DNA from 2 places in the Butyricicoccus sp. AF35-5AC genome. Region 1 is predicted to be linked to the other one. Evidence: predicted binding sites of a transcription regulator. Region 1 holds the regulator's gene; the other holds the start of a gene.
The links. The regulator HrcA, encoded in region 1, represses chaperone genes, less so after heat shock. The targets are predictions, from matches to a motif close to TGTTAGCACTCNNNNNNNNNGAGTGCTAACA.
Positions count from the first base shown of each region.

Region 2: htpG (molecular chaperone HtpG) is a predicted target of HrcA. The motif match lies at 2,309-2,339, and genes of this name have one in related genera.

Region 1 covers NZ_QUDX01000002.1:254,795-258,291, reverse strand. The annotation lists gene grpE (nucleotide exchange factor GrpE) at 1-429, opposite strand, end outside; gene hrcA (heat-inducible transcriptional repressor HrcA) at 458-1,504, opposite strand; gene DWZ82_RS04615 (Gfo/Idh/MocA family protein) at 1,808-2,827, shown strand; gene DWZ82_RS04610 (hypothetical protein) at 2,926-3,497, shown strand, end outside.
Region 2 covers NZ_QUDX01000003.1:279,876-283,372, reverse strand. The annotation lists gene DWZ82_RS06550 (diacylglycerol/lipid kinase family protein) at 1-224, opposite strand, end outside; gene htpG (molecular chaperone HtpG) at 367-2,277, opposite strand; gene ung (uracil-DNA glycosylase) at 3,258-3,497, shown strand, end outside.

The DNA of each region.
Region 1 (3,497 bases):
ATCCTCAACGTGCATAACCGCGTTGTGGAAGTTCGGATCGAATGCGGTGCCTGCGGCAGCGTCGATGACGGTGACGTTAATGCCCTTGAGGCTTTCGGTCAGCTGCGTCATGGTCAGCTCGACACCCTTTTTATATTCGGTGTCGGCGGTCTCTGCCTTGAGCGCCCGCTCGAGGTTATCGTAGGTCGGCAGCAGTGCGGTTACGGCGCGGCTGACTGCATCGGTGTACGCCTGCTCGCGCTCGCGCTGGCTGCGCTTGCGGAAGTTGTCGTACTCCGCCGCCATGCGGAGATAACGATCGTTCAGGTCGTTATACTTGGCTTCCCAGTCCGTCGCGGGCTTTGCTTCAGCCTTGGCGGTCTCCTCTGCGGGAGCCTCGGTCTTTACCTGCTCCTGCTCTTCCGCCTCCGGCTTTGTCTTTTTGCTCATGTCGTTTTGTGCCTCCGTTTACAGGAAATCAGTGATTTCCGTCTTTTTCATCTAAAAATGTCTCGGCGATCAGTTTGTTCAGCCCTTTTGCGAAGCGGCTGAGCTGTGCAGACAGCTTGGCGTAATCCATGCGGGTCGGACCCACGATGCCGATCGCGCCCTGACCGATCTTACCGATATCGTATTTTGCGTAGATCGCCGAGGTTTCACTCAGCGGGTTTTCGCCGTTTTCCGGTCCGATGAAGAACTGGATGCCGTCGATCTTGCGGGTGGCCGGCAGCAGGTGCTTGCGGTCGTCCTCCATGTAATCGAGCAGCGTCTGCGCCTTTTTCGTATCGCGGTACTCCGGAAAACGAAGCAGCTTGCTGGCACCGTCGAGGTAAACCTTCTGGTCGCTCAGCTCGGTGATCAGCTCTGCGATGTACTCGGCTACCGGAGCGAGCAGCGCGGTCAATCCCGCGGCGCGGCGCACAATGTCGAATCGCTCTGCGGTGATGCTCGAGAGCGGCAGTCCGGTCAGCGTCTGGTTGAGCACATAGGTGAGCAGCTCGGCCTCATCCTTGGAGACCTCAGCCACCGTGCGGACCATTTTATTCTTGACCGTGCCCGAATCCGTAACTACTACGATTACGAAATTCATCTTATCGACTGCGATGATCTCAAACTGCCGGATGGCGATCTGTGTCATGGCCGGTGTGATAGCAACCGACGCGTAATTCGTCAGACTGGTGAGCAGCTTGCCGGCCTCCTGAATGAGGTGGTCAAGCTCGCGTACCTTGGTAAGCACGCTGTTCTGCAGTGCGTTTCCGTCCTCCGCATTGTCGGCCGGACGCTCCATCAGTTCATCCACATACAGTCGATAACCCTGCGGTGAGGGGATTCGTCCCGCAGAGGTGTGCGGCTTTTCGAGGTAGCCCATGTCCTCCAGTTCACTCATCTCATTGCGGATGGTGGCGGACGAGAACGGCAGCTCGTGTCCCTCGGTCAATGCCTTGGAGCCGACCGGCTCAGCCGTGCGGATGTAATCGCCGATAATGGCTTTGAGTATTTGCTTTTTACGTTCCGAAAGCTCCACCGAAGCAGACTCCTTTCTTTCGGTTGTTAGCACTCCATCTCCCCGAGTGCTAAACTTAATTTACCACCACATACGGACAAAGTCAAGTGCTGTTTGTGAACAATTTATGAAATGATGGTCGGAATTTTATCACACTCGTCTGCCGAGTGCTGAAATGTCAATTTTCACCGTATGAAAAATGCTCTGATTTGGTCGTTTTTCCTTGCGTTCGCGTCCACGCAGTGATAGAATTACTATGAGAGAGACAGGCAATCGTTCGATTGCCGTAGAGAGAAAATCCGCTCTATAAAAAGGAGAACAAACATGAAGGAAATCAAAGTTGGCATCGTTGGTTTGGGCCGTCTCGGTTCGGTACACGCGCAGAATCTCGCGTTCAAGATTCCCGGCTGCAAGCTGGTCGCTGCCTGCTCGCTCGTGCAGAAGGAGCTGGACTGGGCAAAGGACTACCTCAAGGTAGAGTACACCACCACGGACTACAAGAAAATGGTTGACGAGGCAGACATTGAAGCTGTCGTTATCGTCTCCTCCTCTCCGGAGCACTGCTGGATGATCGAGTACGCGCTCGATGCAGGCAAGCACGTCTTCACCGACAAGCCGCTCGGCTGCTCGCTTGAGGAGTGCAAGCGCGCTGAGGCTGCCGTTGAACGTCACCCGGACAAGATCTTCTTCCTTGGCTTTATGCGCCGCTACGATCCGTCCTACGCGGATGCAAAGGCACAGATCGACGCAGGCCGCATCGGCAAGCCGTATCTGGTAAAGGCTACCGGTCTGGACCCGGAAGCACTGGTCGAGAGCTGCATCAAGTTCTCCAAGACCTCGGGCGGCATCTTCATCGACGCCGCTTCCCACGATATCGACCTGATGCGCTGGTTCCTCGGCGGTGAGGTTACCGAGGTTTACGCCGCAGGCACCAACTTCAAGCACCCCGAGTTTGCCGAGAACGGTGACACCGAAACCGGCATGGCAATGCTCAAGTTTGATAATGGCACGGTCGCTTTCCTGCACGTTGGCCGCACTGCACCGCACGGCTACCACACCGAGACCGAAATCGTCGGCACCGAGGCGCATATCCGCGTTGCCGGTGTACCGTGGAAAGACCGCGTTATGGTATACGACCAGTACGGCGCCCGTCAGGAGATCATCGAGAACTTCCCGCAGCGTTTCGCAGAAGCATACCTGTTGGAAATGGTCGACTTCATCGACTGCATCCAGAAGGACCGCAAGCCCGAACTGACCGTTTACGACGGCACCAAGGCTACCCTCGTTACCTACGCGATTACGGATTCGTTCCACTCCGGCAAGCCGGTTCAGGTACAGTATTAATATATTGTAAAATCGCACAAAAGCAGAGCCGAAAGGCTCTGCTTTTTCTTGCACATTTCCATCTTCTCTGCTATGATAATGGAAAGGAGGTAGAGTCTATGACGAATGCTAACCCTAATGCTCCCGCGTACCGCTGGCTGCTGCTGTTCTGGCTGTTCAATGCTCTGAATGTGCTGTTCAGCGTGATCGACCTGCCGGTCGTATTGTTCAGCGGTGAAGCCGGTCAAATCACGTTATCTAATATTCTCGCACTCGCTGCCGCAGTCGCACAGTTTTATCCGTTCTATCAGCTCGGCAAGCTGTCCGACCGTCTGCACCGCGCCTTCACTGTCAACATTATCAGCGTCTGCGCAGCCGTTGTCGGACTGATCTCGCTTCTGATAGCGCTGACCGACCGACCGCCCTATAACTCTGCCGCGGTCATCACGGTGATGAGTCTGGTAGTCATGGCGGGCGTGATTTGCCTGTACGTTTCCCAGTTCTTTCTGTATACCGGATTGGAGGCGCTTCGCGCGGAACGCGGCTATGATTATCCGTCCCGCCTGATCCGACTGTGCTTTTTCGTGCCGCTGATCTGCGATATTGCCGCCGTCCTGCTGGACAGCGCGCTCAAAACCTCGATTTCGCTCTTTTCTAAGTGTTTCTGCCTGATCGTGCTCGGACTGTTCGT
Region 2 (3,497 bases), on a different contig from region 1:
CCGGTAATCACCTCATTCAGCGTACCGTCACCGCCTGCACACACAATGCGATCGAACTCGCCCGCACGCTCCCGTGCAACACGCGTTGCATCCTGCGCACCCTGCGTGATATAAATCGTCACATCATATCCTGCCTGTTGAAATGCGGTCACACAGTCGATGATCTTTCCGCTCATTGCACCGCGTCCCGCATGCGGATTGAGTATCCACAGCATTCTCTTCATGTTTCATCACCTTCCGGTTTTGTTCATAAATAAAATGTAGTATCGACGCAGCCGCGCCGCATCGCTATTCTCAATCCATCAATCATTCACTCTTTTATCCCAAGTATATACTATCTATATACTAACTATATTATTATATATCTCAGGAGAGCAAATTGCAAACAGCATTTGCGTAAGCCACCGGATCATCCACCGGCATACCCTCGATGAGCAGCGCCTGCGTATACAGGATATCCGCATAGGTGCTTACCTTATCCGAGCCTTCCGCCTGCAGCGCACACAGCTTCTTAAAGATCGGGTGCTCGGCATTCAGCTCCAGAACACGCTCGGCGTGTACGCTCTGACCGCCGTTGACAGCAGCCTGCTGGTTGAGCACCTTCTCCATCTCGAGCGTTACCGGACCTTCGGCACGCAGGCAGCACGGATGGCTCTTGAGGCGGCTGGTCAGTTCGACCTTCTTAACCTTGCCCTCGAGCGCCTTGCCGAGTGCTTCGAGGACATCCTTGTTGTCCTCACTCAGCTTTTTGATCTCTTCCTTCTCGTCCTCGCTGTCCAGACCGAGGTCTGCATCCGCGATGGACTTGAATTCCTTATCGTTGTACTTAGCGAGCATCTTGACGCAGAACTCATCAATGCTGTCATCCATGCACAGCACCTCGTAGCCCTTGTCGGACAGCGTTTCCATTACCGGCAGCAGCTTGATCTTGTCGATGGTCTCGCCGCAAGCATAGTAGATATACTTCTGGTCTTCCTTCATGCGGGAAGCGTACTCCGCGAGCGATACCAGCTTGTCCTCCGTGGAGGAATGGTACATCAGCAGATCCTGCAGCAGCTCCTTGTGCGCGCCGTACTCAACATAGGCGCCGTACTTGATCTGACGGCCGAACGCTGCCCAGAACTTCTCATAATCCTCGCGCTTGTCCTTCTGCATCTTGAGCAGCTCGCTCTTGATTTTCTTCTCAAGGCTCTGCGCGATGGCCTTCAAATGGCGGTCATGCTGCAGCATCTCACGGGAGATGTTGAGCGACAGGTCTGCCGTATCGACCATGCCGTGTACAAAGCTGAAATGATCAGGCAGCAGATCCGCGCATTTGTCCATGATGAGCACGCCGTTGGAGTACAGCTGCAGACCCTTCTCATAGTCCTTGGTATAGTAGTCCATCGGCGCGTGAGACGGGATGAACAGCATTGCTGTGTACGTTACCGCGCCTTCCACACTGGAATGGATATGGCACAGCGGCGGCTGATAATCGTAGAACTTCTGCGTATAGAAGCTGTTGTAATCCTCGTCCTTCAGCTCCTTCTTGGACTTCTTCCAGATCGGAACCATGGAATTGAGGGTCTCATTCTCGGTGTACTCCTCCCACTCCGGCTTGTAGTCGTCACCTGCATCCGCCGGCTTCTCCTTCATGCGGGAGCGCGTCATATCCATCTTGATCGGGTAGCGAATATAATCGGAATACTTCTTTACCAAACCCTGAATGCGGTACGGCTCGAGAAATTCATCGTAATTCTCGTTCTCCGTATTATCCTTGATGGTCAGCACGATCTTCGTGCCGTTTTCTGCCTTTTCGCACGGTGCAACCGTGTAGCCGTCCGCACCGTCGGACTCCCAGCGGTTGGCCTCGTCGCTGCCTGCCGCACGGGATACGACCTCAACATGCTTTGCAACCATAAAGGCCGCATAGAAGCCAACGCCGAACTGGCCGATGATGTCGATATCGTCTTGCTTTTCATTTTCGTTCTTGAACGCCAGCGAACCGGAATGCGCGATCGTACCGAGGTTGTTCTCCATTTCCTCGGCAGTCATGCCGCAACCGTGGTCCTCGATGATAAAGCGGCGGTTTGCCTTGTCGAGCGTCAGCTCGATCGGCAGACTGTCGCGGGTGATACCGGTCTTGCCTTCCTTCATTGCATTATAGTAGAGCTTATCCGTTGCGTCGGATGCGTTGGAGATCAGCTCACGCAGGAAAATCTCCTTGTGCGTATAAATAGAGTTGATCATCAAATCGAGCAGGCGCTTGGATTCTGCCTTAAACTGCTTGGTTGCCATGATTACATACACCTCTGTGTTTGTTGTTCGGTATTAGCACTCTCAATCATCGAGTGCCAACATTGATATAATAATCCCAAAGTCAGAAAAAATCAAGAGGGCTTTACAAAATTCATGGTTTATTCAAAAACGGTCATCAAGCCGCTCAAACGTCCGTCTTTTCTCTGCACCGGTTAACCGGGGCGCACGAACTGCCGCAGGCGGGTTCGCCCCTAACGGGCGGGATGTTTTTCGCTGAGATTCGGCGGTGGGGATTCGCCGTCTGCGGACGGCGGGAACGTCGCGGCGCCCGCAGCGGGGGCAAAAAGGAAGGACAACCTGCGGTTTTCCTTCCTCTTTGAACTCCTACCTTTCCCTTGCTTCCTAATCTGGTGCAGATTGCCTATATGTGACCGCTTCGAAAAGGAGTACGGCAGAGGATTTTTTCTTCCGTATCTTTCGCAACCGATTCGCAGTGTCAGATAACGTACTGCTACACAGACGGTTCACCTTGTGCCGCGCTTGCGTAGACCCTAATTAGCTGTAGCAGTATGCTATCTGAACTGCGTAAATGTGCTATACCACGCGGTAGAAAAAATCCTCTGCCGTTCTCTTTTTCGGAGCGGTCTCCTCTCTATCGTTACCACCGTGCTATACTACTAAGGGAAACGGGTGTTCAAAGAGGGTAGCACTCATTAAATCCGCGCACGGCGCGGGAAAAAGGTTTAGCAGCCTACGGGCAAACCGTAGGTGTCTACCCTTTTTGTCCCCTGCCGTGGACACGGCAAACGTCCCCGCCGCCGCAGCGGCGTAATCCTCGCCCGGAAATGGCGAACCACCTTCGCAGTTCGGGCACACCGGAAAACCTGTGTCTGCGACCGGTGCAGCCCGGATAGGACGAACTGTCTGCGCGATAGGACGCTCCCTATCCATTCTCAATTTTGACACACCCCCTTCCCTATGCTATACTAAAGAGAAGAAAACAATTTTGGAGTGATCGCATGGTACATCTTGGCAACGATTGGGACGAGATCCTTGCCGGTGAGTTTGAGCAGGATTATTACAAGCGCATTCGCTACTGGCTGAAAAAGGAATACGCCGAGCAGACCATCTATCCGGCGGCAGAGAACATCTTTAACGCTCTGCGGTACACGCCGTATTCCAAGGTCAAGGCCGTCATCCTCGGGCAGGACCCATATCACGGTCCCGGACAGGCGCACGGGCTTTGCTTTTCGGTTCAG